Regions from separate parts of the Brucella sp. IR073 genome, predicted to be linked through region 2. Evidence: riboswitches for the same ligand, from Rfam matches in the RefSeq annotation. Region 2 holds a riboswitch; each other region holds the start of a gene.

Region 1 (9,920 bases), on a different contig from region 2:
TGGAGGGCCTCAAGGGCCTGAACGCTGCGGCCACGGGCACTTCCGTGACGCTGACCCCTGCCGTGGCGCCCGCAGGCTAAGCTTCAGGCCACAAAAAGCCCCTCCCTACGGAAGCCAAGGGAGGGGCTTTGAACGTGCTGCTCGCGTGCCTGAAGACCCAAGGTACGAATTCCGGATATCCCTGCGAGCGCCGGTTTCTTATTTTTCACGCATATTTTATCCCGTTTCGGTCCCGCCGCAGTGGGCGAGGTGGTCGAGTATCCGGGAAGGCAAGAGCAGGATAAGCCGAACGGGATATCCTGCCCTCTCGTTTCCACATGCGCGGCTTAGAAATCGCGGCCAGGGGAATATCAGGCGGCCTTCTTGCGCGGCTTTACCACTTCCGCCTTGGCTTTGCGCCCCAGCCCCATCTGCTTGGCAAGGTTCGAGCGGGTCGCGGCATAGTTGGGCGCGACCATCGGGTAGTCGGCGGGGAGATCCCACTTTGCGCGGTATTCTTCGGGCGTCATTCCGTAATGGGTCATCAAGTGGCGCTTGAGCGACTTGAACTTCTTACCGTCTTCCAGGCAGATGATGTAGTCATCAGTCACGGACTTCTTGACCGGCACCGCGGGCGTGGGCTTTTCAGCGGGCAGTACAGGCGCTTCCATTATCAGGCCGGAAAGCGAGGCATGGATCTCCGCGATCAGGGCTGGCAGGTCGTTCGCCGCAACCGGATTGTTGGCCACATAGGCCGTGACGATCTCGGCGGTGAACTCGATGATTTCGCTCTGGTTCTTTTCTTCCAACATTTTAGGCTCCTCTAGAATCATTATTGTTTTGTGGCATGCGAGTAATAGTTTTCAGCAGTCCGCGCAACGGGGCAAGAGGAATGTTCCCAGTGTTCTTATCAGCCAGTAAACGCGAATCTGCTATCCCTAGTGGTAATACGGAAATCTGGCCCTTTATATGGCTTTATGAGCAATTCCACCGCAGTAAAAACGATAAATGCGGTATACGCATGGTTTAAGCCTGACGCGATCCAGCATTTCCATTTGAGCCGGCCATTTCTGAATTCTCCGCGCGTAAACAAAACAGATGAAATGCAGTGGCCTCACAGAATGAAATAGGTAGAGCTTGGTGCAGCTGCAATCGCTAAATTAAAAAAGATTCATGTGCGCCTGGCGGTAGAAAAGGGCGCCGGGATGGCGGGGCTTGGGCACCCTTGCCTCAGCCCCGCCCAAGAGAGCCGATCATTGCGTCGCGGCGGTGACCGGAGCGGTGAGACAGGCTGTGAGGCGGGCAGGCGTACGGCCGATGATAGCGCCGAGGGCCGCGGAATTCTCCGTATTCGCCACATAGCTCAGATAATCGCGATCATTGGTGCCGAACTCCGCTATGCCGCAGGAGGAGGCCATCGTGGTTTCGGCCTGTTTCCAGAGCGTGGCGATGATTTTCGCGGTCTTTGGTTGGTTCAGCCCTTGCCATGTTTCGGGATGGTTCTTTCGCGCTTCGTCCGCATAAGCCGTCACGAATGCCATCATCGCCGCGAGGCCGTCGCGATGATCGGGCCGGTTGTCGCCGGTGTGAACGGATGTGAGCCGGACAGCAGAGTTCAGATCATGGCTGAAGGCATTGAGCTCATCCAGGAGAAACATGAAATTATCCGCCGACGATGCCGCGCCCGGCTTCAGATAGGTTTCGATGAAGAGCGGATCCTGGAACCGCCTCTCCATCTGGCCGGCGATTTCCTGCGGCGCGAAGAAGCTCTCGGTTTCATGCGGGCGGGGAAGGCTGGCGCCGCCGATAAGCGGATAAGCATCCCGCTCCTCCGTCAGCGTATGCACGGATTCATGGACTGCCGTCGCAAGATCGAGCTGCACGTCCTGACAGGTGATCCATGTCGTGAACTGATCCTTGTCCTGCATTGCCCGGTATATCGCATAGCCCTCGGGAGATAGCTTCTGAAGGCCGCGAAGAGCCGCCGGGCGGCAGTCAGTATTCGACGCGGCGGCGGCCGCCTCGGAAAGACCAAACAGGCTCAGAAGAACCGCACCCACTCTTATCGTCGCTCTCATATTTTCGTTCCTTATAATATTTAGAATTTTAGGAAGATAAAGAAAGAATGCATATGAATTTGTCTGGATAGTGGCCAAGTAAATCAATAGCAAATCATAAAATACTTAGAAACTTAGTAAAAATTATCAGTAATATTTTAAAGTAGAATAGTGGTGTTTTGGATTTCCTTTGTACATTCGTAAGTATTATCGACTAGATTTCGCTGCGTTAGGTCTTTTCAGTAGGGGGAAACTGAGGGCTTAGTTCTGTGATGTGTATCTTGTGTAACTCTAGGAGACAGAGTCATGATGAAGTCCTTCAAGAATCTCTTTGCTGTTGCCGCTCTGGCAAGTGCTTCGATGGTAGCCATCACGGTTGCCGCGGAAGCGCAGGAAGCAAGGAGAAATATCCCCACGACCAAGGTCGAGACGACCTATCGTGAGGGGAATGTCAAGCGCCAGGTGCGCAATGTCACACGCTATCGTGATGTTGAGCGTCCTCGCGTCGTGACGCATACCAAGCGCATTGTGAACGTGACGCGCGTGCAGCCCGTCACGCGGGTCAATACGGTGACGCGCGTTCATAACAAGACCGCGGTCATCCGTGAGAACCGTTATGGCAGCCGGACAGAGGTTCTGCCGACCCGCCATATCCGCACCTCGAAGACGATCGTGAACCGCGCCCATGTGGCTCCGACGTCCGAGACGGTCTATCGTTACAAGACCGTCCGCAACGTCAAGAACATGACCCGCTATCGCGACGTCAACAACACGCGCTATGTGCGTCACGTCAACCGGATCGTCCGGGTTGACCGCGTGCAGCCGGTTGTTCGCGAGAACGTCGTGACGCGCATTCATGAGCGTCCGCGGGTCGTGACCCGCAACCAGTACGTCCATCGCACAGAGGTACTGCCGGAGCGCCGCATCCACACTTCCAAGACGGTCCGTCTCAATGGCGGCACCGAATATCGCGGTGCCAAGCGCCTCTACAACGACACGGACTACGAGACCGACTACTAAGAGCCGCGCTTACCGGCGCTCTTACAAGACGGCGGGCTGCCATCGGGGCCCGCCGTTTTGTATGCGCATATCGGCCGCCGGATCGGATCGATATCCTGCGGTTCGCGCCCTGAAAGTTTTTCTGTCTGTCGAAGGGAAGGGAAGGGAAGAGGCCCGACCTGGATGATGGTTGCGGGTGGGGGTCGGGCCTCAGCGCCGATGGAACATCCGGCGTGCAATTTGTGCGATAAAAACAGGGTAAGTCGCAACCCTAATAAATGGGGAGGAATTTATGCTAATTAAGCTAAAATTGATGATATCGGTTAAGTCTTTCATTTTTAACGGAAAATCGAAGAATTTCTTCGCAAGAAGTTGTGGCGGACGAGAGCCTATTGGGAGAAATTTGGTGTTCGGATATTGGTGGGTATCGGTGGTCCCAGAGAATCTCGGCGAATCTCGGATTGATTCGGCGTCGGAACTGGAACTTTCGTGCTGCTCAGGAAGGGCAGCTCGTGGTTTGATGGAGCTGCGGGCCACCATTCGGCACCGTTGTTATAGCGGAAATGTCGAGGCATGGATTCCTGTGACAAGCACAGGAATGACGGGTGGAGATTTACTCGATTGATTAATACCGTTTGAGCCAAACGGAGCGATTGGGAGATTAGCGGCCAACTGCAAAGCAATCGTCATTCCTGTGCTTGTCACAGGAATCCATGCCTCTCCGGTGACGTTGCCGCAACGATGCAGATCACGGACCGGGCTGCACATATGAAATGCCAATTGATATCCCCCGCCTTGCTGGTGGGGAATTGCGCTCGCCTCGCCTCGCCTCAACTTCTTACGAGATATCGAGGCGGCCATGGAAGGCTGTCCTATGCAGGCAGCCATCCATTATATAGCGACAGGAAACCTTCTTTCCTGCTCCACCCGATTGCTCTCGCTATCGGCTGCGGCGAAAGCGAGGGCTTCTACGTCCCGATAGCCGAGATTGAACAGCCGCATGACCTCGCGGGCCAACCGGTCGGCCTTCCAGCTGTCGTCGGGGCCGTGATCCAGGATTGCGGCGGCCCTATGGTAGGCTGTCTGCATGATGCGCCAGTCTTCGCCGCTATATGCGGACCCAGGACCTGGATATTCACCCCTAATAGGCATGTGATTCTCCGTTTAGCTTTACCAGGCTACGAAATAAGCCCAAATGACGGGAGTGCCTAGGGCGGGAAGTGTGGGCTGGTCGGGTAACGGAGTCAAACCCTTTAAAATATCGTAAATAATTCAGTGTGTTAGAATTGTCATATGATTTCAATCGCTTGCGTCAGCGCTAATGTGCGAAGCGCTGGGCAGGCGGCGCCGGGTGATCTGTCACCCGGCTGCGCAAGCGAATTTTGTGCGACAAATCAGCGCTTGGCCGTTTCGAGCTCAGCTGAATCGCGCCGCAGATATTCCTGCGTGATGCCATCGGTATGATCGGCGAGCCATTCGGCCATGGCCTCTTCCTCACGGCAGATTTCTTCGCAGACCCGTGCGGTGGTCATGTCGCCCGCAGCTTTGGCCGCAGCAACCAGAATGCGATAGGAGGCGATTTCCATGTGCTCGAACGTATAGCTCGCCAGCGTGCCCTTTACGACTTCATCGCCGGCCACGACGCCACCCAGGCCCTGCATCATTGCCGTCAGCTTGCCGGCGGCGTCCTTGATGGTGGAGGTGGAGGAGCCGCGCTGCTCGATGCAGCGGGCGATCCGGTCGCGCTGGGATTTCGTCTCGGCCAGATGCTGCTCGATGCGAGCGCGCAACTGCGGGTAATTCTCCAAGCGGCTCGCCTGTGCGCTCAGCATCTGCTCCGCCTGTTCTTCCATGGCGTGCGCGTCACGCAGCCATTGGTTTACCCATTCGTCCATGTTCGACATGTCTCAAATCTCCTTTCCAATACACCCACCCGGTTAACCGCCGAGGGCGCGTATTGTTCCGGAGGATTATTGAGGGAAAGCGAGGCTGCGAAATGGCGGATTCTCCGCCTGAGATATAGACCAAAGTATAATTGGGTTTTAGGTTCGGCGGGCTGTGATTTTCCCCAGCGTGTCTGCTATCAAGAAAGCTTCTCTATTTATGCTTCGCTTCGCTTTGAGCGTTTCTCTATTGCAGAAAATTTAAACGAGCACGCCACGCAGTTCGTTCACAACGAGACAGATCACGACGAACAGGAAGGCGTAGCTCAGCCAGAGCAAAACATCCTTCAAGCCGCGATCGTTTGCGTTGTTCATGGGGTCCCCCTAAAAGTTGCGAGAGATAAATAGTACTATAGTTAAGGAGTCAATAGGTTTTCCGCTATCCAGCGTTGAGCGGCGATATTTGCAGTGGATACAGTGTCCAAATCTCATCGCCAAGCTTATTCCAGTTCTTTTGCATATCAGTGTAGGGCGCGATTGAGTCAAGGCAAGATATTTCGTCTTAAGTCTCTGTTTTATCCGCATGATCTTGTGTCAAAGCTTTTGCAACTTGCGGCATGGTGAGCCCGGTGCCGCGGCATTTTAGCGCTTGACGTTTGTAACGTTATTACATTACGAAAAGCCCGTTCGGCTTCGCTCGTCTTGACGAGGGCCTCACGGCCCCTTTAAGAATCGCGGGTGACGGTTCCCCGAAGGATGACTCTCAGGGGATTAATAGGGAACACGGTGCGGACGACCCAATCGGGACCAAGACCGTGGCTGCCCCCGCAACTGTAGGCGGATTGCCGAACGTCCTTGTGGCGTCTCCTCTAGGAGGCGCCATGCCACTGCCGGTCCGGTGACGGATGGCGGGAAGGCAGATGTGAGGCAGATATCCGCGAGCCAGGAGACCTGCCGTCAAATCAAATGTCCATTTTCGCGGGCGGGGTTGCCCGGAGAGGAAAACAATCATGCCAGACATCACTCACCGGTGCGTCCGGGGAGGGGCCTTCGTCATAACAGCCGCCCTTTGGCTGATGGCCGACGCCTCATCCGGCCTTGCCGCCGGGCGGACGAAATACCCGCTGACCCTGCAGAATTGCGGCGTCAGCATCACCTTCGGCAAGGCGCCGCAGCGGGCGGTCACCATCGGCCAGAACTCGACGGAGATCCTGCTTTCGCTCGGGCTTGCCGACAGAATCGCGGGCACATCCTGGTGGTTCGGTCCGGTTCTCAAGCAGTTCGAAAGCGAGAATGCGAAGATCAAGCGGCTTGCCGATGGCAGCCCCAGCTTCGAGACGGTCGTGGCCCAGGAGCCGGATCTCGTCGCGGTCCAGTTCGAATCCGATATCGCGCCGCAATCCGATGCCGGAGCGCGCGGGCAATACGCAGACCTTGGCATCCCCACCTACATCTCGCCCGCCGATTGCGTGAAGGACTATTCAGTCAGCAATAGCGGCGATGGGGTCCGCAAGGCGCCGTTCACGATGGAACTGGTCTATCAGGAGATTCAGGAACTTGCCGAGATATTCGACGTGCAGGAGCGCGGCGAGAGGCTCGTCGGCGAATTGAAAAAGCGCGAGGCGGGTGCGCTGGCTTCGGTTGCGGCGAGCAAAGTCGAGGGACTGCCGGTCGTATTCTGGTATTCCAGCAAGCAATTGAAGGACGATGCTTTCGTGGCGGGCAGAATGGGCGCGCCCGCCTATATATTGCGAGCATTTGGTGCGCGGAATGTAATCGACAGCGACGAAGACTGGCCGCTCGTCGGTTGGGAGACGATCGCCGGCAAGAACCCCGCCGTGATTGTGGTCGCAGAAATGGGGCGCCGCCGCCGCGCCGCCGATGATCCGGCGGAGAAGATCAAATTTCTGAAAACCGATCCCGTCACCAGCCAGCTGGAAGCGGTCAAGGCCCGGCGCTTCGTCGTGATGAACGCACAGTCGATGGACACCACGATCCGCACGATTGACGGAATTGAGGCGCTGGCGGACGGGCTCCGGCAATTCGGGCTGACAAACTGAGCGTCTGCTTCATCAAGATTTCATTTCAGGAAAACCATGCGAAACCTTATTTCCAATCAAGCCGCTTTTGCCGTTACGGCTATATTCGGCATCGTTGCGGGCCTTTGCACAGCGGAAGCCGCCGGGCAGACGCAATACCCGCTGACGCTGCAGAATTGCGGTACTTCGGTCACTTTCGACAAGCCGCCGCAGCGGGCGGTGGCCATCGGGCAGAACTCGACGGAAATCCTGCTTTCGCTCGGGCTGGCCGACAAGATCGTCGGCACAGCGGTCTGGGTCGGGCCGGTGCTGAAGCCTTTTGAAGCCGAGAACGCCAAGATCAAGCGGCTGGCCGACAACAGCCCGAGCTTCGAATCCGTCGTGGCGCAGGAGCCGGACCTTGTCGCCGCGCAGTTCGAGTGGGATGTCGGCCCGCAGGGAGCGGTCGGCACGCGCCGGCAATTCGCGGACCTCGGCATTCCCACCTATATCTCGCCCGCCGATTGCGTGGCCAAGGACAATTCCGGCGGCGGGGACGGGGTGCGCAAGCAGCCGTTCACGATGGACCTCGTCTATCAGGAGATCAGGGAATTAGCGGAAATCTTCGATGTGCAGGAGCGTGGCGAGACCTTGGTGGCGGAACTGAAGAAGCGCGAGGCGGATGCCATTGCCTCGGTCGCGGGCGAGAAGGCAGTGGGCGTGCCCGTCGTCTTCTGGTTCTCCAGCAAGGATGTGAAGGGCGATGCTTTTGTGGCGGGCAAGAACGGTGCGCCCGCCTATATGCTGCGGGCGCTTGGCGCGACAAACATCATCGACACCGATGAGGAATGGCCGCTGGTGAGCTGGGAGACCATCGCCGCGAAGAACCCGGCGGTGATCGTTATCGGCGAAATGACCCGCCGCCGCTATGCGGCTGATGACCCCAAGGTGAAGGTCGATTTCCTTGAAACCGATCCGGTCGTGAGCCAGCTCGAGGCGGTTAAAAGCAAGCATTTCGTGATGATGGATGCGCAGGCGATGAACCCGACCATCCGCACCATAGATGGCATCGAGGCGCTGGCAGCGGGGATCAAGACGTTCGGGTTGGTGAAGTGATACATTTTAAATGGAAACGGCAGCGGGACAGTACCCCCCTCTGTCCTGCCGGACATCTCCCCCTCATGGGGGGAGATTGGCTGACACGACGCTCCGCCCCCATTTTGCAGCGGCTGCGATTGGCACCGCGTATCCATGAAGGCGTAATCTCCCCCCTTGAGGGGGAGATGCCCGTCAGGGTAGAGGGGGGTGTGCCTCGCGCTTCTCTTAAAACCGAAACCACCCTCATTCTCTTCGCCCTCGTCTCCATTCTGGCACTGCTCCTCTCCATCGCCATGGCTGTCTCCGTCGGCGAAATGGCGATCCCGCTCACGACCACCTTCAAGGCCGTCGCCAACCGGCTCATCGGGGCGGATTTCGCGGTGAGCGGTATTCAGGCGGGTATCATCTGGGATTATCGGATGAGCCGGGCGCTGGTGGCGGCTTCGTGCGGGGCGGCGCTGGCGCTTTCGGGCGTCATCCTGCAGGCGCTGCTGCGCAATCCGCTGGCGGAGCCTTATGTGCTCGGCATTTCGGCGGGCGCATCGACAGGAGCGGTGGCGGTGATGATCCTGGGGCTCGGTTACGGGGTGCTGACGCTTTCGAGCGGGGCGTTCATCGGGGCGATCATTGCCTTTCTGCTGGTTTCGGTTCTGGCGGCAGGCTCCGGCGGGAGCCGTGAGCGGATCATCCTCGCCGGGGTGGCGGGGTCGCAGCTCTTCAATGCGCTGACCTCCTATATCGTCACCACGTCAGCCAATGCGGAGCAGGCGCGGGGCGTGATGTTCTGGCTGCTCGGCAGCCTTGGCGGCGTCCGCTGGCCGGATGTGTATCTCGCTGCGCCGGTGGCGCTTGGCGGCTTTGCCGTCTGCCTCTTTTATGCCCGCGCGCTCGACGCCTTCACGTTCGGCACCGATGCGGCGTCGACGCTGGGCGTGCCGGTTGCGCGGGTGCGGGTCGTGCTCATCGGTCTCACTTCGCTGATGACGGCGGCGATGGTCAGCATTGTCGGCTCCATCGGCTTTGTCGGGCTGGTCATTCCCCATGCCGCGCGGTTCATCGTCGGACCGGGGCATTTGCGGCTCATTCCGGCCTCGGCCATGGCGGGGGCGATCTTCATGGTGCTGGCGGATATCGTTTCGCGGATCATCATTCCGCAGCAGGTCCTGCCCATCGGCGTGGTGACAGCGCTGTTCGGCGCGCCGGCATTTGCATTCATTCTTTATCGGGCGAGGAGGGCGGTATGAGCATATCCGTCAAGGCCGCATGCTGGGCGGCGTCGGGCAAGACCATCGTTGACGATGTCACGCTTCATATCGAGCCGGGACAGATGCTGGGCCTGCTCGGGCCGAACGGCTCGGGCAAATCGAGCCTGTTGCGGCTGATCTGCGGCCTCAGGCGCGTGGACAGCGGCGTGATCACGCTGGGCGGGGACGGGGTGGGCGACCTGTCCCGCGCGGCGCTTTCGCGCCGGATCGCGCTGGTGGAGCAGCAGGCGGCGACGGATGCGCCTGTCAGTGTCGAGGATGTGGTGCGGCTTGGGCGCACGCCGCATCGCGGGCCGCTCACGCCATGGACGGCCCGGGATGAGGAAGCGGTCACGCATGCGCTCGCCAGCGTCGGCATGGCACACAAGCGCGCGCAATCCTGGCACACGCTCTCGGGCGGCGAGCGCCAGCGCGTCCATATTGCGAGGGCGCTGGCGCAGACGCCGACGGAACTCATTCTCGACGAGCCGACGAATCATCTGGACATCCAGCACCAATTGGAGATCCTGTCGCTGGTCTCAAAACTGCCGGTGACGAGCGTGGTGGCGCTGCACGATTTGAACCTCGCCGCCATGTTCTGCGACCGGATCGCCGTTCTCCAGCATGGCCGGGTCGTGGCGG
Region 2 (9,920 bases):
GGAGAGACCGATGATATCGACCTTCTCCGCGCGCGCCGTTTCCAGAATCTTCTGCGCCGGGACCATGACGCCGAGATCGATGATCTCATAATTGTTGCAGGCGAGCACGACGCCGACAATGTTCTTGCCGATATCGTGCACATCGCCCTTGACGGTCGCCATCAGCACCTTGCCGGCGCTCTGGCGCTCGCCGCTGCCGCCATTGAGGCGCTTTTCCTCTTCCATGTAAGGCAAGAGCACCGCCACCGCCTGCTTCATCACGCGGGCGGATTTGACCACCTGCGGTAGGAACATTTTGCCGGAGCCGAAGAGATCGCCCACCACATTCATCCCCGCCATCAAAGGACCTTCGATGACATGCAGCGGCCGCTCGGCGGCAAGCCGTGCCTCCTCGGTATCCGCCTCGATATATTCGGTGATGCCGTTGACGAGCGCATGCTCCAACCGCTTCTCGACCGGCCATTCGCGCCAGGAAAGATCGCGCTCCTTCGCCTCCTTGCCCGCCGCCCCCTTAAAGCGCTCGGCAAGCTCCAGCAGGCGCTCGGTCGCGTCGGGACGGCGGTTGAGCACCACGTCCTCGCAGGCCTCGCGCAATTCCGGCTCGATCGATTCGTAGACCGCCAGCTGACCGGCATTGACGATGCCCATATCCATCCCCGCCTGAATGGCGTGGTAGAGAAACACGGCATGCATCGCCTCGCGCACCGGCTCATTGCCGCGGAAGGAGAAGGAGAGGTTCGACACGCCGCCCGAGACATGGACGTGCGGCAAGGTGCGGATGATTTCCCGCGTGGCTTCGATGAAATCGACGCCGTAATTGTTGTGCTCCTCGATGCCGGTGGCGACGGCAAAGATGTTCGGGTCGAAGATGATATCCTCGGACGGGAAGCCCACCTTTTCCGTCAGCAACTTATAGGCGCGGGTGCAGATTTCCACCTTGCGCGCTTCCGTATCCGCCTGCCCCTGCTCATCGAAGGCCATGATGACGACGGCGGCGCCATAGGCCCGGCAGAGCTTCGCATGATGCAGGAAGGCTTCCTCGCCCTCCTTCATCGAGATGGAATTGACCACCGGCTTGCCCTGTACGCATTTCAGCCCTGCCTCGATCACCTCCCATTTGGAGGAATCGATCATGACGGGCACGCGGGCGATGTCCGGCTCGGCAGCGATGAGATTGAGGAACTCGGTCATCGCCTTTTGCGAATCGATCAGCCCCTCATCCATATTGACGTCGATGATCTGCGCGCCGTTCTCCACCTGGTCGCGGGCGACATCGAGGGCGCTGGCATAATCGCCCGCCGTGATCAGTTTGCGGAACTTCGCCGAACCGGTGACATTGGTACGCTCGCCGACATTGACGAAGGGGATGTCCTTGGTGAGCGTGAAAGGCTCCAGCCCGGAAAGCCGCATCAGAGGCTCGGCTTCCGGAATTTCCCGTGGCCTATGACGGGAGACGGCTTCGGCGATGGCGCGGATATGGTCCGGCGTCGAGCCGCAGCAGCCACCCACGACATTGACCAGCCCCTCGCGGGCGAAGGTCTCGATCTGCGCCGCCATCGCCTCCGGACTTTCGTCATACTGGCCGAATTCATTGGGGAGGCCGGCATTCGGATAAGCACAGACAAAGGTATCGGCGACGCCGGATATCTCCGCCAGATGGGCGCGCATGGCATTGGCCCCCAGCGCGCAATTGAGCCCGATGGTGAAAGGCCGGGCATGGCGCAGCGAATACCAGAAGGCCGTTGGCGTCTGGCCGGAAAGCGTGCGGCCGGAGAGATCGGTGATCGTACCCGAGATCATGACCGGCAGGCGGACGCTCTTTTCAGCAAAGACTTCTTCCGTCGCGAAAACCGCCGCCTTGGCGTTGAGCGTGTCGAAGATCGTCTCGATCAGGATGATATCGGCCCCGCCGTCGATGAGACCTCGGATTTGCTCGGCATAGGCGATCTTGAGGTCATCGAATGTGACGGCGCGATAGCCCGGATTGTTGACATCGGGCGAGATGGAAGCGGTGCGGTTGGTCGGCCCCAGCGCCCCGGCGACGAAGCGGCGGCGTCCATCCGTCTTCTCGGCGCGCAGCGCCGCACGGCGGGCAAGCCGCGCGCCATCCCGGTTCAATTCATAGACCATGGCCTCCATGCCGTAATCGGCCTGCGCGATGGAGGTGGAGGAAAAGGTGTTGGTTTCGATGATATCCGCGCCCGCCATGGCATAGGCGTAATGGATTTCCTCAATCGCCTTGGGTTGGGTGAGCGTTAAAAGATCGTTGTTGCCCTGAAGCTGGCAATCGCAGGCGGCAAAGCGCTCGCCGCGAAAATGCTCCTCGTGGAAGCCTAGCCCCTGGATCTGCGTTCCCATCGCGCCATCGAGGATTAGAATCCGTTCCCGCGCGGCCCTGGTGAGCGCAGCCAGAACCTCGGAACCGTCCCGCCTCGGGGCTTCTGCCCCGAAGAGATCGTCAATGGAACTCATGAAACAAATACCTGCTCTGCCAGCCAAAGGGGATGGGCGAGCAGATTTAATGACATAAAGATATGTTTATGTCAATGAAGTGCACCTTCCAGCGAGGCGACCAGCGTGACGAACATCTCACGCAAGCGAAGCGGGCCGGTCAACGGGCCTTGATAGCGATCAAGCCTGCGGATTTCCTCGGCGGCGGCGGCAGCCATGTCGGCTTCCTTGGGCAACCACAAAAGCCAGGCGATAAAGATTTCCTCAGGCGAGCATTGCGAGGCGGCGCGGCGTCTGGCGATGGTCTCGGCGGCAGGTTCGGCAATCGGCATCAAAATCCCCGGTGATGGTGACGGGGATATTCGAGCGCGCACGAACGGAAACAGGTGGCCTTGCGCCATCCATTGCCAAGCGATGCACCGGGACACCCCGCCCGTTGACCTATTCACGGGATGCTCTCACATCCCTCGCATCGAGGCAGGTCTCCTGGCTCGCGGGTCATTGCGACTGTCGGCCTTCCCGGTCTCAAGACCAGTGGCATTCAATGACAGCAGCTCGCCGCATACAGTTGCGGGGGCAGCGCCGGCCTTGTATTCTTGGGGAATACGCACCGGCTTCCCTCTTAGCCCTCAAGCGGATTTTACCCGACTCAAAGGACCTCGATGATTCATAAGGACCGCCTGATGGTCCCGTGTCAACACGCGGAGGGGTTATAAGACGATTTCTTACATGACATAGGCGGCGATGGAAGCGGCGACGAGCGCGACCGCAGCGGCGATCATCAGGCCGTAGATGCGCGGGCGGTCGAACAGCACCGCGAAAGCCGAGCCCCACGCAACGATGGCTGCGCCCAAGGCGAAGAGGAAGCCGGGCTTGTCCCCAACGGTAATGTTGACCGCCATTAAACCGCCGATGATGAGCGCGCCGAATACAATCAGCAGCCCAGTGGCGTATCTTTCATAATCGTCCATTTGCGTTCCTCGGATGCCCGCATTTGCTTTACGCATAACATTATTACCGCTCACGTCCAACAGCATCAAATGGGGATTTCTGATAGGATCTATCGGATGGAATCGCTGGGACTGACCATTTTCGACACCGCGATCGGCCCTTGCGGCATCGCATGGGGCGAGCGAGGAATCGTCGCGCTGCAACTGCCGGAAGCGAATGCAGCGGCAACGCTGGCACGGCTGCAGAAGCGGCTTCCGGCGGCGCGGGAGAGCGAAGCGCCCGCCTTGGTGCTGGACGTGATCGGCCGCATCAAGGCGCTCCTCGAAGGCGAGAAAGCAGATTTGTCGAACGCGCCGCTCGACATGGAAAACCTGCCGCCGCTGCACCGGCAGGTCTATGAAATCGCGCTGCGCATACTGCCCGGCGAAACCGTGAGCTATGGAGCGATTGCAAGGCAAATCGGCGATATCAGCCTGTCACAGGCGGTGGGGCAGGCGCTCGGCAAGAACCCCTATCCCATCATCGTCCCCTGCCATCGCGTGCTCGGCGCGAATGGCAAGACGGGCGGGTTTTCAGCCAATGGCGGGGTCGAGACGAAACTGCGCATCCTCGCCATTGAGGGCGCGCGGACCAGCAGCGAGCCGGATCTTTTCGGCAATCTGCCGCTGGCGGTGAAGCCCCGGCGCGGGTGATTTACCTTACCTTCGACACCACATCCGCCGAAAAACGCAGCTCGCGCATCGGGCGGACATGTCTGGTGGTTTCGGCGTAGGTGGGGTGAGCCTTATAGGCTGCAAGCGCCGCTTCGTCGGCGAATTCCGCATAGACGACGAGATCGATCTTGTCACAGAGCGGATCGACCTTAGTGTTCTCCAGAACCTCGAACAGATCGGAATGGGGAATCGTCCCCAGCCGCTCCAGCCCGGCGCGGATCTCCTGGATATCCTGCCCTTCCTTGGCGCTGAAAAAAACGATGTGCCGGATCATGACGGAGTTCCTTTCGAGGGGGAGTCGGGAATAGGGGAGATAGGGGAATATGTTTTGGGGAGCAAGCGGCAGCCTCCTCCCCTATTCCTTGTTCCCCTAAGCCGCCTCCCGCCCCTTTTCCGTACCCGGCGCCAGTGTCACTTCGAGGCCGTTCAATTCCGGCGTCATGATAAGCTGGCAGGAAAGACGGGAATTGTCCTCGACATGGAACGTCTGGTCGAGCTGGTCCTGCTCCTCGTCCAGCGGCGCATAGAGCTTGTGCGCCCACGCCTCATCCACATAGACATGGCAGGTGCCGCAGGCGCAAGCGCCGCCGCACTCGGCCTTGATGTCGAGCCCCCAGTCGCGGATGATCTCCATCACGCGGAAGCCTTCGAGCGCCTCCAGCGTGTGGCGCTCGCCGTTCTGGTCGGTGACGTGGATGAGAAGCGTATCGGAACTCACTATGCTGCTTTCAACTTTTTCTGCAGAGAGGTGGACGAGGTCGTGTACTGGAAGACGATCCGCTCGCCGGGCGCGACAATACGCTTTGCCGCCTGCGCCATCAAGGCTGCCTCGTGGAAGCCCGAAAGGATGAGCTTCAGCTTGCCGGGATAGGTGTTGATGTCGCCGATGGCGAAGATGCCTGGCTCTGATGTCTCGAATTTCTCCGTATCGACGGCGATCAGGTTCTGGTCGAGGTTCAGTCCCCAATCGGCTATGGGGCCGAGCTTCATCGTCAGACCGAAGAAGGGCAGCAGCCGGTCGGCCTCCAGCACTTCCCCGCCTTCCGCGCCCTTGATCACCACTTGCGACAACTCGCCATCCGCTCCGTTGAGGCTGGCAAGCTGCCCCATGCGGAACTTCACACGGCCTTCCTTCTCCAGCGCCCACATCTTGTTGACGCTGTCGGGCGCGGCGCGGAATTCGGGGCGGCGGTGGACGAGCGTCACGGACTTCGCCACCGGCTCGAGGTTCAGCGTCCAATCGAGCGCCGAATCGCCGCCGCCGACGATCACCACATCGCGGTCGCGGAAGGCTTCGATCCTGCGCACGGCGTAGAAGACGGATCGGCCCTCATAATGCTCGATGTCGGGCACCGGCGGCCGCTTCGGCTGAAAGGAACCGCCGCCGGCGGCGATGACGACCACTTTGGTGAGGAAGACTTCGCCCGCATCGGTCTCGACGCGGAAGCGGCCATCTTCGAGGCGCGTCAGAGCGGTTACCATGGTGGAGAAATGGAATTGCGGACTGAAAGGCGCGATCTGCTTCAGGAGATTGTCGGTCAGCTGCTGGCCGGTGACCTCCGGGAGGCCGGGAATGTCATAGATCGGCTTTTCCGGATAAAGCTCGGCGCACTGCCCGCCCGGGCGGTCGAGAATGTCGATGACATGAGCACGCAGGTCGAGCAGCCCCAGCTCGAACACCGCAAACAGGCCCACCGGCCCCGCGCCAACGATAACAACATCGGTTTCAATCGTATCGGACATCAATGCTTCCTGTCTGCATAGGTCATAAGAATATTTCTTGAGAGGTTGGCCATTCCATCAAATGGCAGCCCCCTACCCCACCGGCGTCCGCCGCCAGCTATATCCTCCGGTTTTTGCCGAGCCGCGGCCCGGCTGGTAATAGCCCGGCGTGTCGCGCAAATCATGGGCGGCGAGGCGTTTCAGCGCTATCGGGTTCGCCACCTGCAGCGTATCGAAACCGGCGCGGAGCATCAGCACCACTTGGTCGATCAGCACATCGCCCACGGCGCGCAGCTCTCCCTGAAAGCCATGACGTTCCCTCAGGATTTGCGCCTTGGAGTAGGAGCGGCCATCGTTGAAAGCCGGGAATTGCAGCGCGATCAGCGGGATCGTGTCGAGCTTGTGGATAAGCGGATCGATGCTCTCGCCCGGTGCGACCGTCACGCCGATCCGGCGGTTGCTGGTGCGCCTGATATCGTCATCGAGCCCGAGCCACGCGGCCAATGGCAGGATGACGGCGGGGGCATCACCCGCTTCCTCCAGGCTGGCGGCCTCGATATAGGGATCGTCTCGAAAACCGTCACGGGCCCAGAGGCGCTTTTCGGCTGCATCACTCATAAATTCGATTCCGTCAGTGAAATGTTGGTCAACGTATCGGTGAGACCGGTCAAGTGAATGCCGCATTCGGTCTTGTCCGATCCGGCCCAGCGTCCGGCGCGCTGGTCTTCTCCATCAGCGACGGGCCGCGTGCAGGGCATGCAGCCGATGGAGGGGTAGCCCTTTTCCACCAGCGGATGGGCGGGGAGGCCGTGCGCTTCCATATAGGCCTTGATATCCGCCTGTTGCCAGCGAGCGAGCGGATTGATGCGGACGCGCGGGCCCACCGCCTCGAACACGGGCAGGCTGGCGCGCGTCGAGGCTTGAAACTGCTTGCGGCCCGTCATCCATGCCCGCCAGGGCGCGACGGCACGCGCCATTGGCTCCACCTTGCGGATATGGCAGCAGCGGTCCTTGTCGGTCATCGACAGCGCGCCGAACGGGTCTTCCACCTTGAGTGTCTCGGGCAAAGGAAGGATGTCGCGCACATCGGTGAGGCCCAATTCCTCCACCAGACGGCGGCGATGGGCGAGCGTCGCGGGGAAATGCTTGCCTGTGTCGAGGAAGATAACCGGCGTTGTGTGATCGACCTCGGAGATCAGATGCAGGAGCACCGCCGATTCCGCCCCGAAGGAGGAAACCACCGCGATCTCCTCGTTGAACAGGTGATCGACGGCAAGCTCGATAATGAGCCGCGCGTCGAGATTGCCATAACGGGCCTCCAGCGCGCGCGCCTCGTCGGCGGCGGACTCAACGGTGTCAGGCAGCACGGCTGATTTCGCCATAGAGCGCCTCCTTGAACGGTGCCAGCCCTACCCGCCTGTAAGCGGCGAGGAAGGTTTCGTCCTTGCTTTGGCGCAAAGCGAGATAGGTATCGACGATCTTCTCGATGGCATCCACCACCTCTTCCGAGGAGAAGCCGCGCCCGGTGATTTCGCCCACTGTGGTGATCTCGTCCGCCGAGCCGCCGAGCGTGATTTGGTAAAGCTCCTCGCCCTTCTTCTCGACGCCGAGAATGCCGATATGGCCGACATGGTGATGGCCGCAGGCATTGATGCAGCCGGAAATCTTGATCTTCAGATCGCCGATTTCCGCCTGCCGCTCCGCCGCGCCGAAGCGCTCGGAAATGCGCTGCGCCACGGGGATGGAACGGGCATTGGCGAGCGCGCAATAATCGAGGCCGGGGCAAGCGATGATGTCGGTGATGAGCCCGGCATTGGCGGTGGCAAGGCCATCGGTAAGGAGCAGGTCGTAGACCGTGCGAAGATCGGCGAGCGCCACATGCGGCAGCACCAGATTCTGCTCATGGCTGACACGGATTTCGTCCTGACTGAACTGTTCCGCGATGTCCGCGACCAGATCCATCTGCGAGGCGCTGGCATCGCCCGGAATGCCGCCGATGGGTTTCAGCGAGATAGTGACGACACCATAGTCCGGGTGCTTGTGCGGCGTGACGTTTTGATCGACCCAGGCGGCGAAGCCTGCATCAGTCTTCTTGGCTGCGGCGAGCGCGGCCCAGCCTTCCGGGCGCTCGGGCAGCGCGGGCGGGCGGAAATAGGTTTCGATGGCGTCGATATCGGCCTGCGGCAGCTTCAGTTCGCTCTCCTTCAGCGCCTGCCATTCGGCCTCGATCTGGCGGGTCAGCTCCTCCGCGCCTGTCTCGTGGACGAGGATCTTGATGCGCGCCTTGAACTTGTTGTCGCGGCGGCCGTGAAGATTATAAACGCGGACGATGGCCGTGGTGTAGGAAAGCAGGTCCTCGACAGGCAGGAAGTCACGTATCTTCTTCGCCACCATCGGCGTGCGGCCCTGACCGCCGCCGACATAGACGGCGAAGCCCAACTCGCCCAACTCGTTCTTCTTCAAGTGCAGGCCGATGTCGTGAACCTGGATAGCCGCGCGGTCATGCTCGGCACCTGTCACCGCGATCTTGAACTTGCGCGGAAGATAGGAGAATTCTGGATGCAGCGATGACCATTGCCGCAGGATTTCGGCATAGGGGCGCGGATCGGCCACCTCATCCGCAGCGACACCGGCGAAATGATCGGCGGTGACGTTGCGGATGCAATTGCCCGAGGTCTGCATGGCGTGCATCTCGACTTCCGCAAGCTCATCGAGAATTTGCGGGATATCTGCCAGCGCAGGCCAATTGTACTGGATGTTCTGCCGCGTGGTGAAATGGCCGTAGCCGCGGTCATAGGTGCGCGCGATATGGGCGAGCTTGCGCACTTGTCTCGATGACAGCGTACCATAGGGTATGGCGACGCGCAGCATATAGGCATGGAGCTGGAGGTAGACGCCGTTCATCAGACGCAGCGGGCGGAATTGATCCTCGGTCAGCTCGCCCGCGAGGCGGCGTTCCACTTGGTCCTTGAACTGCGCGACACGGGCGGCGACGAAGGCGCGATCGAACTCGTCATAACGATACATGATTTAATTCCCGGAAAGAACGCTTGGGCCGAAATCGACTGTCGGCCCGGAGATGCGGATGCGCTCGCGCAGACGGAGCGGATGGAGCTTGCCGCCGCGATCCTCGACATCGATCAGATTGGCATCGACCACCAGATTGGCGCGGACCGCCGCCTTGCCGGCAGCCTCCAGCGCGGCTTCCGTCTCCGCGTCGCGCGCAATCCATACGCCGTCTATGGTGCCGCGCCATTGCCCGTCGGCGCCGTACCAGACGACTTCGCCGTCGATCAGGCGGTTGGCGGTCAGAACCTTGCTCGTCATACAGTCAATCCTTCGGAGTGAGGCACGTGGATTTCTCTGGCCGCAGCAGATGAAACGGCCGTAAAGGCAAGCGAAATCCCCGGAATGATTTCCGCGCCGATGCCCGCCTCGCGGAGCGTCGCCATCTCCTCGCCCGCGCGACTGGAGAGGAACAGATCGCCGGATTTGAGCCGCGCGACGCGCTTGCCCTCGCTCGCCAATTGCACAAGCAGCGCACCGGCCTCGCGGCTTCGCGCACGGCAACCCTTGCGGCTCCCCACGGCAATGCGCTCGGCATCGCGGCGGCCCATGGCGATGACGCTATCTGGAACGCCGGTATCATGCACGATCACGTCGGCTTCCATCAGCACGCGCTGGGCGCGCAGCGTCAAAAGATCCTCCGCGCCGGGGCCTGCGCCGACGAGCCAGACATAGCCCTGAGGGGTTTCCGCCTCGAGCAGTGACCGCGCTGCAGCGTGGGCGGCGGGCTCATCGCCACGCTCAATGCCGCTCGCCACCGCGCCGGAGAAGAAGGCGCGCCAGAACAGGCGGCGGGCGACGCCCTTGGCGAGCAACTTCTCGACAGCGGGGCGGTAGGACTCGGCGAACCGGGCAAGCGCGCCCAGATGCGGCGACAGGGCGGCGTCGATGCGGGCGCGGATCATCTGGGTCAGCACCGGGCCGGTGCCTTCCGAGCCGATGGCGATGGCGAGCGGGGCGCGGTTGACGATGGCTGGGGTCAGGAAATCGCAAAGCTCGGGCCGGTCAACCACATTG
Region 3 (9,920 bases), on a different contig from region 2:
CGTTGACGATGAAGGGGTAAATATGCGGCACCGCGCCGAGCACCGCTTCTGGATAGCAAGTCTTCGACAGCGCCAGCGCCTTGCCCGGCAGCCATTCGAGATTTCCGTGCTTGCCCATATGGACGATGGCGTCCGCGCCGAACGCCTCGCGCAAGTAAGCGTAAAAGGCGAGATAGCCATGCGGCGGCACGAGGTCTGGCGAATGATAGCTGTCCTTCGGATCGATATTATAGCCGCGCGCGGGCTGGATGCCGACCAGCGTTTCGCCGAACCGCATGAGCGGCAGGGCAAAGCCGCTGATATCATCAAGAAAAAACGGGTCAAGCTCCGGCCCGCCCCATCGCGCGGTGATCTCACCTTGAATCTTTACCGGAAGCTTTTGAAGGAAGTGCTTATATTGATTCAGGGAAAGCGTTTCGCGGATTACCCTTCCGTCCGTCGCCGCATTGGTCGGCCCGGCCATGAGTTGCTTGATCAGCGCATCGCCGCTCTCGGGCAAATCAGCGACCGGGTACCCCGCCGCCTGCATCGCCTTCAACGCCTCCAGCGTTCCGGCGGGGGTGTCGAGCCCGACGCCATTGCCGAGCCGCCCGTCGCGGTTCGGATAATTCGCCATGACGATGGCGACGCGCCGTTCTTCCACCGGCTTGCGTCTCAACCGCGCCCAGCGAGCCGCCAGTTCCGCAACGAAAGCAACCCGATCCGCGCGCGGCTCATGCGTGACGATATTCGCCTCCACCGCCTCGTCATAGACCTGAGCCGATTTGAATGAGACCGCACGCGACAGCACCCGGCCATCCACCTCCGGCAGCGCCACATTCATGGCGAGATCACGCGCGGAAAGCCCCTGCGGCGAAGCCTCCCACGACTCGGCGGATGAGCCGGAGAAGATCGTCTGCAGCACAACAGCGCCGCGCTTTTCCAGCACCGTCGGCTCGCGGTGTGCTCCGGGAACCGAGACGGCAAAGCCGGTGGCGTTCAGCACCACGTCAGGGGGGAGTTCTTCGAAGATCGCATCGAGGGTTGCGACGGAAACGGGGTCCTTGAGGCTGGAGACGAAGACCGGGAGAGGGTTCAGTTCCTTGGCTGCGAGCGCCTCGACCAGCGCCTCCACGCCCTTGGTCTGGCCGCTCTGGACGAGGGCGCGGTAGAAGCAGATGGCGACTGTGGGATAGCCCGTATGGTTGATGTTCTGACGGCGGCCCTCACCCCCCTCTGCCCTGCCGGGCATCTCCCCCTCAAGGGGGGAGATTGGCTGGGAGGTCTCTTGGCTCCCATCCTTCAGCGCTTGCGATTGATGCGGACCTTGATGAAGGCTGATCTCCCCCCTTGAGGGGGAGATGTCCGGCAGGACAGAGGGGGGTATTGCAGCCCGCTGCCCTCTAACCTCCTCCACCGACACCACACCTCGCCTCGGCCACCACACCCCCGCCTTCAGCAGCGGCGCGGCCTCTGCTGGCTTCTCCCCGCGCCCCAGCATCGCCGCGCAAAATCCAAGAAACCCGCGCGCATTCTGCGCCCCGCCCTCGATCAGATAATGCCAGAGCGCATCGCGGTCTTCAGGTGCAATGGTCGAAAACCGATGCAGTCCCGCATCCGGCTTGTCATCCCCCGGCAGAACCGCCAGTTGAATGCCGTGATTGACCGCACAGGCATGCAGCGCCTCCAGCCCATAGGGCCAATAGCTCTCCCCGCCGATGACACGCACGACGATCAGCTTGGCGTACCGCGCGGTACGCTCGATGTATGTATCGACAGACATCGGATGCGCCAGCGCCATGATGCTGGCGAGCCGGAGGGTCGGCGCGCCCTCGCCTTGGCTGGCATGGGCCGCCGCAAGGCTGGCCAGTTCCGTATCCGCCGCCGAAAGGAACAGGATATCCCCCGGCGATTGGCCAAGATCCACCGCCTCACCGCCTTCGGCGATGGTTCCTTTCTGGGCTAGGAGAAGATGCATGTATGCTTCTCCTTCGCTGGCGTCGCTGGGAGATCGAAGAGCATATACTTTACCTAATTACGCGGCCGCCTTCACCGCCCGCTCAATCCCCTCCGCGTCGATATCATGCAGCCCGATCACCACCAGCCGCGAGGCGCGTTCCTCATCCGCGCCCCACGCCCGGTCAAAATAATGCTCGATCCGCGTCCCCACCGCCTGCACCACCAGGCGCATCGGCTTGCCGGGTACATCGACAAAACCTTTCAGCCGCAAAATGTCATGCGTCGCGATCACATCCTTCAGCTTCTCGACAAAAGCCTTCGGCTCCGCAACCGGCCCCAGCCCGACGACGAAACTGTCGAACTCGTCATGGTCATGCTCCTCGCCTGCCTCATGCTCCAACTCGTGATGGGACTTGCGGTTAGCGATATCGGCTTCCGTGCCGACGCCGAGGCCCAAAAGCACATCCGCGCCAAGCTTGCCGAAGCTCGCGGGCACCATGTTCGGCACCCGGGCGGCGCGGGCGGCGACGTCCTCGCGCACTTTTTCCAGTTCCACCAGATCGATGAGATCGGCCTTGTTGAGCACGATCAGATCGGCGGCGCGGATCTGGTCTTCGTAAAGCTCTTCCAGCGGGCTTTCATGATCGAGCGCGTCGTCCTCGGCGCGCTGCGCGTCCACTTTGTCATGGTCATCGGCGAAACGGCCCTCCGAGACGGCGGCGGCGTCGATGACGGTGATGACGCCGTCGACCGTCACCTGCGTCTTGATCTCCGGCCAGTTGAAGGCGGCGACGAGCGGCTGCGGCAGGGCGAGGCCGGAGGTCTCGATGACGATGTGATCGGGCCGGTCCGCCCGGTCGAGGAGCTTGGTCATGGTCGGAATGAAATCATCCGCCACGGTGCAGCAGATGCAGCCATTGTTGAGCTCGATCACATCCTCCTCGCGGCATGTCTCGATGCCGCAGCCTTTGAGAATGCCGCCATCGACGCCGAGATCGCCGAATTCATTGATGATAAGCGCGATGCGCTTGCCATTGGCATTCTCGAGCAGATTGCGGATCATCGTCGTCTTGCCCGAGCCGAGAAAGCCGGTGATGACGGTAGCCGGTATCTTTTGTCCCTGCATGGGATCATCCCTTCATCTTGAGCGGCAATCCCGCCGCTATGAAATAAACTTCGTCCGCTTGAGCAGCGACGGCTTGATTGAGCCGCCCGGCATGGTCGCGAAACGCCCGCGCCATTGCGTTATCAGGCACGATGCCAAGCCCCACCTCGTTGGAAACGAACAGCACCGTACCCTTGAGTTCGGTCATAGCCGCCGCGAGCCGCGCGGTTTCCGCCGCAATGTCCCGTTCGGCCATCATGAGATTGGTGAGCCACAGCGTCAGGCAATCCACCAGCACCACCCGCCCCTTGCCCGCATGGGCTTGAAGCGCGCCAATGAGGTCAAGCGGCTCTTCCGCCGTAGTCCAAATAGAGCCGCGACGCTCTCTATGCGCCGCGATCCGCTCTCGCATCTCGTCATCATAGGCCTGCCCCGTCGCGATATAGACCGCGTCGAGGCCGGATGCTTCAACAAGCCGCTCGGCAAATGCGGATTTGCCTGAGCGCGCGCCGCCGAGGATGAGAATGGTGGTTCCGGGCATTGATTAAAGCCCTTCACTTTCGGCGGGAATCGGCGGCTCCAAGACACCCCCCTCTGCCCTGCCGGGCATCTCCCCCTCAAGGGGGGAGATTACGCCTTCATCGACGTTCGGCACCAATCGCCAACGTTGCAGAAAGGTGGCGGAGCGTCGCGTCAGCCGATCTCCCCCCTTGAGGGGGAGATGTCCGGCAGGACAGAGGGGGGTGAACGACGCCTCCATCAAATCCTACCCCTCCAGCTCCCCACCGGCATAGCGCTGCAGCAGCCAGCCGAGCGCCAGTCCCAGCACCGCCCACATGAACAGATTGGTCGCAAGCGATGCCACTGCATATTCCGAGGCGAGCACGGCGGGAACCGGCGAGGAGATATCATCGGGCCGTGGCGGACCATAGAGATGCGGCAAAGCGATCAGCGCGAGGCCGGTCACCTTCGCCCAGGCTTCGTGCATCAGCGCGACGAGAGCGAGGCCGATGGCGGAGAACAGCACGGTGCCCCCCCACCAGAGCTGCCGCTCACTCAGATCGGCGGCGGGCATGGCCGGCAGTTCCGGCGCGAGGCCGAGCGACGGCGCTAAGGCGAAGACGAAGAAGCCCGCAAGGCCCCAATAGATGCCGTTCTTCGCCGTGATCCGCCGTCCCAGCAGCAGGGCCACGCCGCCGAGCGCCAGCGCGAAACCCGCGCCTGCCACGAGATTGGCGAGAATGGTATTGCCGAGACGGCCGAACGGTAGTTCAGCGCCAGCCTCCTCATGCTCATGCGCTTCGCCGGCAGCATGGGTGTGCGGCGCCGCCTCCGGTTCGTGGCTGTGCCCGCCAGCGGCGTCTTCATAGGTTTCCGCCTGCAGGATAAGCGGAACGGTGCGCAGATACATCGCAGGCGTGACGAGAAGCCCGGCAAAAAGGCCGGCGATGAGCGTGGCTAAGAGATAACGGATGTACATTTGGTCTGTCTCCCCCTGTGAACGGAGCGGAACCTTGCATCGCGATGCGGTTGGAGACACCCCCCTCTGCCCTGCCGGGCATCTCCCCCTCAAGGGGGGAGATTGGCTGGCATGCCCCTCGGCCTCTGATTATGAACGTTTGCGATTGGCGTAAACGTCGATGAAGGCGTAATCTCCCCCCTTGAGGGGGAGATGTCCGGCAGGACAGAGGGGGGTGTTCGGAACCGGCGTGTCCGTTCCTGTTCAAATTCTTACGTCAATGGCAAGGAAACCCATACGAATGGCGCGTGTCATGCGCCGAATCGTGCAGCGTGTCGGACTGGGCGAGCCCGACGCCATAGATCAGGAAAGCGCCGAGAAAGAGCGAGACCCCAGCGGTCGCGAGCCGCGTCGCCAGCGGCAGGGAAAGCGATTGGGAAACTTCAGTACGTGCAGCCATGACAACCTCCGTGCAGGCAGCGGGGGAAAACTCCCCTGAGGTAGCGGGCACTATTGCCCTCATGCGCCCGGCAGGTCTCCTGGCTCGCGGGTCAGAAGATCGGCGCCGCCTTCCCGGTTTCCCAGTGGCTCGCCGGGGCTATCCCGGCGCGTGGCATCGATCCTATCCGCTCTACAGTCGCGGGGTCGGCTGCGATATGGACGCCCGGCATGGGTCCGTCCGTCGCATTCCCTTTTGATCCCTAGGGCTTCCGCCCTCAGGAACCGAACGCAATGGCTGCACACTATGTTTTATGGCTGGTGCCGTCAATGACGCAGCACGCTTGCGCCCGCCTTTATGCAGGCCGCTTTGCTGGCATCGCGCCGGCTTTCCGTGCCCCCTTCCGCAGCGCGCTCGAATGGAATGCGAAAGCCGAAGGGCTGAAAATGCACCCCGCCGCGCTCAAGCCAATAGCCGTCGAGATCGGTGCGCATTCGGCAGCGCCGCTTCTCCGCGCGCTGGTTGATGGCGTGGCGGGCATTGGATACCGCCATGAGATAGGAAACGGCGCTGCGCGTCATCATGCCTCTGAGCCCGAGCAGTACTGCATCCTTGGGCCGGAGGCCGCCCAGATCGCGCGTGGCCGAGATCACCGCCCGCTTCGCCTCCTCACCGCGAGGGCCCTGCATGCCGCCAATGACGATGCTGTAGGAGCCGCCGCCTGCCGGGGTGAAGATGAAGCTGGCCATGCAGAGCGCCATGTCATCGGACCGCTTCAGGCAGAGCGAGAATGCGCCTTCATGACGGCAGCCGCAATTCTCGGCGAGTGAAAGCTCCAGCCGGTAGGTATGGTCGCGCCCGGCCACGTTTCCCGCATGGACGGTGCCGCCCTGCCAAAGCGTTTTCAACACTTTCGGCCGCAGGATTTCGCCGGCGATTTCGAAATGCTGCATCAGCAGGTCGAGCTTTTCGCGCCGCGGCATCCGATAGACCAGAAAGGTCGAGAGCGATTTGCGCAGGATATCGTCATGCGGCGGCATCCGCGTCTTGTGTTCGGTGAAAACAGCGAGAAACCGGAACCAGCGCAGCGTCAGCGCGGGAGAGATCAACGAACGCAGCCAGAAGGCCGCTGCTTTTCTCACCCGCAGCCGCAGGCCGAGGCCCGCCGCCTGACGCAGGATCGGATTGATGAGCGGCGCATGCTGCCAATGGCCGGCGCGCCCTTGCCTATGCATCGACATGTGTCACCATTCAGAAAGGAAAATTGGAGCGCCTCTCAGTCGGCCCATAGGCCGAATATTGCGCGGCGAATCGGGAGCCCGGCCCGGCGGATAACGCCATCGATCCTGCCGGCGCCAGCTGCGATGCGGCTCCACAGCCAGGCCATCGCCCAAAGCGTGCCGAACCATGCAATCAGCACGTCCGACAGGAAATGGGCTCCGAACAACACCCGGTTGAGCGCAACAACAAGTAAAAAGGGTGTGAACGCTATCCCAACGCTGCGGCGCAGAGCGACGGGCACGAACACCAGCACCGACAAAGCCGCCGCCGCCAGCGCCGCCTCGCCCGATGGAAACGAGCAATTGCGGCTGCAGAAGCCGGCAAATTGCCAAACCGGGGAAAACGCGGCCGTGCCCCCGAATTCGACGATGCCAGTGGGCCGGGGCCGCCCGATCAAACTCTTCGCCGCCTGCACCAGCAATCCCGGCCCCACCGCGAAACTGGAGATGACAAAGAGCGCCTTGTGCGGGGCGAGAAACGCCACCCGGCGCGGCAAGAGCGCATAGGCCAGGACAGCCAAGCTCATCAGCGGCAGCAGCCACCAGATCACCGCGCGGTTGAAATCCCGCAAAGCCTGCAAAAGCGGACTATCGGCCAGCGGAAACAGCGCGCCATCCGCGATGAGGCGCGTAGCCGCCAGATCGAGGCCGGGAAAGAGAATGAACACGAAGCTGACGACAAGAATGGTCAACCCCAGCCATGCCGTGGCGGGCGCGGTCTCATTCCAATGCTGCCTGTCATATAGTCTGAACGTCGTTTCCCGCATATCGAACACCTCAAAAGATTGGCTCGGCTGCGGTCTGGGCTCGTTTTGTCAAGAAACGGCCAAGGGCTGGTCGGTAGATCGTCAATGGGGAACGGTGAAGGGTCGGCGATTGGTTCCATTCACTATTCACCACTCACGATAAGCGCTATCAAACGGGACGCAGCGAACGGAGCTACATCGCGTGGACAACAGTCTCGTTCTGATCGTCGAGGATGAGCCGGAGATCGCCCGGATATTGGACGCATATCTGGTGCGGGAGGGCTATCGCACAGTGCGGGCCGCCGATGGCGAAACGGCGTTGCAGCACCATGCGCTGCTCGCGCCCGATCTGGTGCTGCTCGATGTCCGCATCCCCAGGCTCGATGGCTTCGGGGTGCTCGCCAGGTTGCGCCAGACCGGCAACACGCCTGTCATCATGGTGACGGCGCTGGCCGAAGACATCGATCGCCTAAGCGGCCTTAGGCTGGGCGCGGATGATTATGTGGTGAAGCCCTTCAACCCGCAGGAGGTCGTCGCGCGGGTCAAGGCCGTGCTGCGCCGCGCCCGGGGTGGCGCTGAGGAGAGCGTTCGCCGCTTCGGCGATATCGAGGTGGATTTTCACGCTCACGCGGCGTTCGTCCGGCAGGGCGACACGCGCCGGTCCATCCCGCTGACGCTGAGTGAATTCCGCATTCTCGCCTATATGATCCGCCGCCCCACCCACGCCTTCGACCGGGCCGACATTCTCGACGCCTGCCTGCCGGAGAGCGACGCGCTGGCCCGCACGGTCGATACCCACATCTCCAACCTGCGCCGCAAGCTGGAAGAGCTGGGGCAGAAGGGGCTGTTCCCTGCCGTGCGCGGCATCGGCTACCGCTTCTCGGAGCCCAAATGAAAACGCGCGCTCTGCCCCTGGCGAAAACCACGGCCCTCGTCATCGCGGCCATGCTGCTCTTGAGCGTCAGCCTCACCTATCTGGGCGTGAACTGGTACGCCAACCATCTGGAAGATGCGATCGTCGACAGCCTGCCGCCGCCGCAAATGGCGGAGACCTACCGCGCTGTAAACAATGGCGAGGTACCCGATGCCGCGGCGCTCCAGGAATTGCTCCGCTATCTCTCATCCGTCGATGGAGCCGTCGATTTCGACAAGCCCACCGATTTTGAGCTCCAGATGTCGGTGCTGGTGTGCAGCCTTCTGTCGGCCACCCTGTGCAGCCTGATCGGCGTCTGGCTTGCCCGGCGAATCGCCCACCCGCTCCAGAAATTAGCCGATGCGGCGGAAAGCCTGAAATCCGGCGATTTTTCCGCCCGCGTCGGCGTATCGCACGCCAACACGCGCGAGGTAGCGAGCTTGGTCGAAAGCTTCAATGCGCTGGCGGTCAGCCTTGAAACGATGGAAGAGCGCCTTCGCTTCAATAATATGGCGGTGGCGCATGAATTGCGCACGCCCGTGACGATCCTGCGCGGCTCAATACAGGGAATGCTCGACGGCGTGTTCCCGACCGAACCCAAAACCCTGTCAAGCCTGCTCACCCAGGTCGAAAGCCTCTCCCGGCTCATTGAAGACCTGCGCACCCTGTCGCTGGCCATCGGGCAGAAGCTGGTGATCGACCGGCAATCGCGCGATATCGCCAAGGAGGTTGAAATCGTCCTCGACTCGGCCAGATCCATGCTCGATGCAAGCGGCCTTGCCGTCGAAACCCGCCTCGCTCCCGCGCCTGCTCCGGTCGATGCCGAGCGCATCCGCCAGGCGGTCCTCGCGCTTGTGCAAAACGCCTGCCGCTACGCCGCCAAAGGCAAGCGCCTGCGCGTCGAGACCGGCGCGCTTCCAGACGGCCACATTATCATCCGCCTCACCGACCACGGCCCCGGCTTTCCCGCGGATATGGACCTCGCCGCCGCCGACCCGTTCTGGCGCGGCGACCCCTCCCGCTCCCGCGCCACCGGCGGCACCGGCCTCGGCCTCTCCGTCGTCCGCGCCATCGCCACAGCGCATGGTGGATCGCTCCGGCTGGAGAATGGAGAGCATGGCGGGGCGGTGGTTACGGTGGTGCTGCCGGCGTAAGGATTTTAATATGGAAACGTTGGCGCGGTGATACCCCCCTCTGCCCTGGCGGGCATCTCCCCCTCAAGGGGGGAGATTGGCTGTGAGGTCTGCTTTCGCCAATCGCCGACGTTGGAGAATAAAGGGCCGTCATCGATGAAGGCCGATCTCCCCCCTTGAGGGGGAGATGCCCGGCAGGGCAGAGGGGGGTGTTCTTGGCGCCTCCGTCGAACCACGAGGGCGTCTGGCACTACCTCCACCGCAGCCTCAGCAACCCCTCCACGTCCAGACACCCCGCCAGTTCCTCCGCCACCTCGTCCAGCGCCTGCTCCACCTGTGCGCGGTAGGACACCGTACCGCCGGTTACGCCGAGCGACCGCAAAAACGCCGCCCGGAACGCATCGGAGCTGAACAGCCCGTGCAGATAGGTGCCGAAAACGCGCCCATCCGGCGATACCGCTCCGTCAGGAACATTGTTCACGATAATGGCAGGCCGCGCGCAGTCGGGTCCGCTGGTCCGGCCGAGATGGATCTCATACCCCTCGAGCGGCACATCGAACATCACCGAATGCGCGGTCGAATTGCGCACCGTCTTTTCCGGCTCCATGATAGTCTCGATATCGAGCAGGCCCAGCCCCTCGATTTCGCGGATATCGCCTTCGATCCCGTCTGGATCGCGCACCGAGCGGCCCAGCATCTGGTAGCCGCCGCAAAGGCCGACGACATGGCCGCCGCGTCTCACATGCATCCGCAGATCGCGGTCCCAGCCATTCTCGCGGAAGCGCTTGAGATCGCCGATAGTGGATTTCGAGCCGGGGATGACCACCAGTCCGGCATCGGCAGGAAGCCGCTCGCCGCTGCGCACCATCACCACCTCCACCTGCGGCTCTGCCTTGAGCGGGTCGAG

The links. Region 2 has a riboswitch for cobalamin ahead of ACOWVG_RS04035 (hypothetical protein). Riboswitches for the same ligand answer to the same signal wherever they lie in the genome.
Positions count from the first base shown of each region.
Region 1: it holds a riboswitch for cobalamin, as region 2 does, so the genes downstream of both, ACOWVG_RS12255 (ABC transporter substrate-binding protein) here and ACOWVG_RS04035 (hypothetical protein) in region 2, are expected to answer to the same signal.
Region 3: it holds a riboswitch for cobalamin, as region 2 does, so the genes downstream of both, ACOWVG_RS13940 (CbtB domain-containing protein) here and ACOWVG_RS04035 (hypothetical protein) in region 2, are expected to answer to the same signal.

Region 1 covers NZ_JBAKHD010000005.1:66,663-76,582, forward strand. The annotation lists gene ACOWVG_RS12225 (DUF992 domain-containing protein) at 1-80, shown strand, start outside; gene ACOWVG_RS12230 (MucR family transcriptional regulator) at 351-791, opposite strand; gene ACOWVG_RS12235 (hypothetical protein) at 1,233-2,057, opposite strand; gene ACOWVG_RS12240 (hypothetical protein) at 2,343-3,056, shown strand; gene ACOWVG_RS12245 (hypothetical protein) at 3,927-4,124, opposite strand; gene ACOWVG_RS12250 (ferritin-like domain-containing protein) at 4,430-4,939, opposite strand; cobalamin riboswitch at 5,644-5,892, shown strand; gene ACOWVG_RS12255 (ABC transporter substrate-binding protein) at 5,929-6,978, shown strand; gene ACOWVG_RS12260 (ABC transporter substrate-binding protein) at 7,015-8,052, shown strand; gene ACOWVG_RS12265 (FecCD family ABC transporter permease) at 8,220-9,278, shown strand; gene ACOWVG_RS12270 (ABC transporter ATP-binding protein) at 9,275-9,920, shown strand, end outside.
Region 2 covers NZ_JBAKHD010000002.1:46,835-56,754, forward strand. The annotation lists gene metH (methionine synthase) at 1-2,472, opposite strand, end outside; gene ACOWVG_RS04035 (hypothetical protein) at 2,544-2,783, opposite strand; cobalamin riboswitch at 2,910-3,128, opposite strand; gene ACOWVG_RS04040 (hypothetical protein) at 3,177-3,422, opposite strand; gene ACOWVG_RS04045 (methylated-DNA--[protein]-cysteine S-methyltransferase) at 3,519-4,094, shown strand; gene ACOWVG_RS04050 (Dabb family protein) at 4,096-4,389, opposite strand; gene ACOWVG_RS04055 (2Fe-2S iron-sulfur cluster-binding protein) at 4,486-4,833, opposite strand; gene ACOWVG_RS04060 (NAD(P)/FAD-dependent oxidoreductase) at 4,833-5,858, opposite strand; gene ACOWVG_RS04065 (DUF934 domain-containing protein) at 5,931-6,455, opposite strand; gene ACOWVG_RS04070 (phosphoadenylyl-sulfate reductase) at 6,452-7,219, opposite strand; gene ACOWVG_RS04075 (nitrite/sulfite reductase) at 7,194-8,864, opposite strand; gene ACOWVG_RS04080 (DUF2849 domain-containing protein) at 8,868-9,164, opposite strand; partial or broken gene ACOWVG_RS04085 (SAM-dependent methyltransferase) at 9,185-9,920, opposite strand, start outside.
Region 3 covers NZ_JBAKHD010000005.1:414,962-424,881, reverse strand. The annotation lists gene cobN (cobaltochelatase subunit CobN) at 1-1,957, opposite strand, end outside; gene cobW (cobalamin biosynthesis protein CobW) at 2,015-3,064, opposite strand; gene cobU (bifunctional adenosylcobinamide kinase/adenosylcobinamide-phosphate guanylyltransferase) at 3,069-3,584, opposite strand; gene ACOWVG_RS13945 (CbtA family protein) at 3,810-4,523, opposite strand; gene ACOWVG_RS13940 (CbtB domain-containing protein) at 4,780-4,962, opposite strand; cobalamin riboswitch at 5,014-5,245, opposite strand; gene ACOWVG_RS13935 (DUF535 family protein) at 5,268-6,182, opposite strand; gene ACOWVG_RS13930 (phosphatase PAP2 family protein) at 6,218-6,988, opposite strand; gene ACOWVG_RS13925 (response regulator) at 7,170-7,862, shown strand; gene ACOWVG_RS13920 (ATP-binding protein) at 7,859-9,034, shown strand; gene ACOWVG_RS13915 (cobyric acid synthase) at 9,264-9,920, opposite strand, start outside.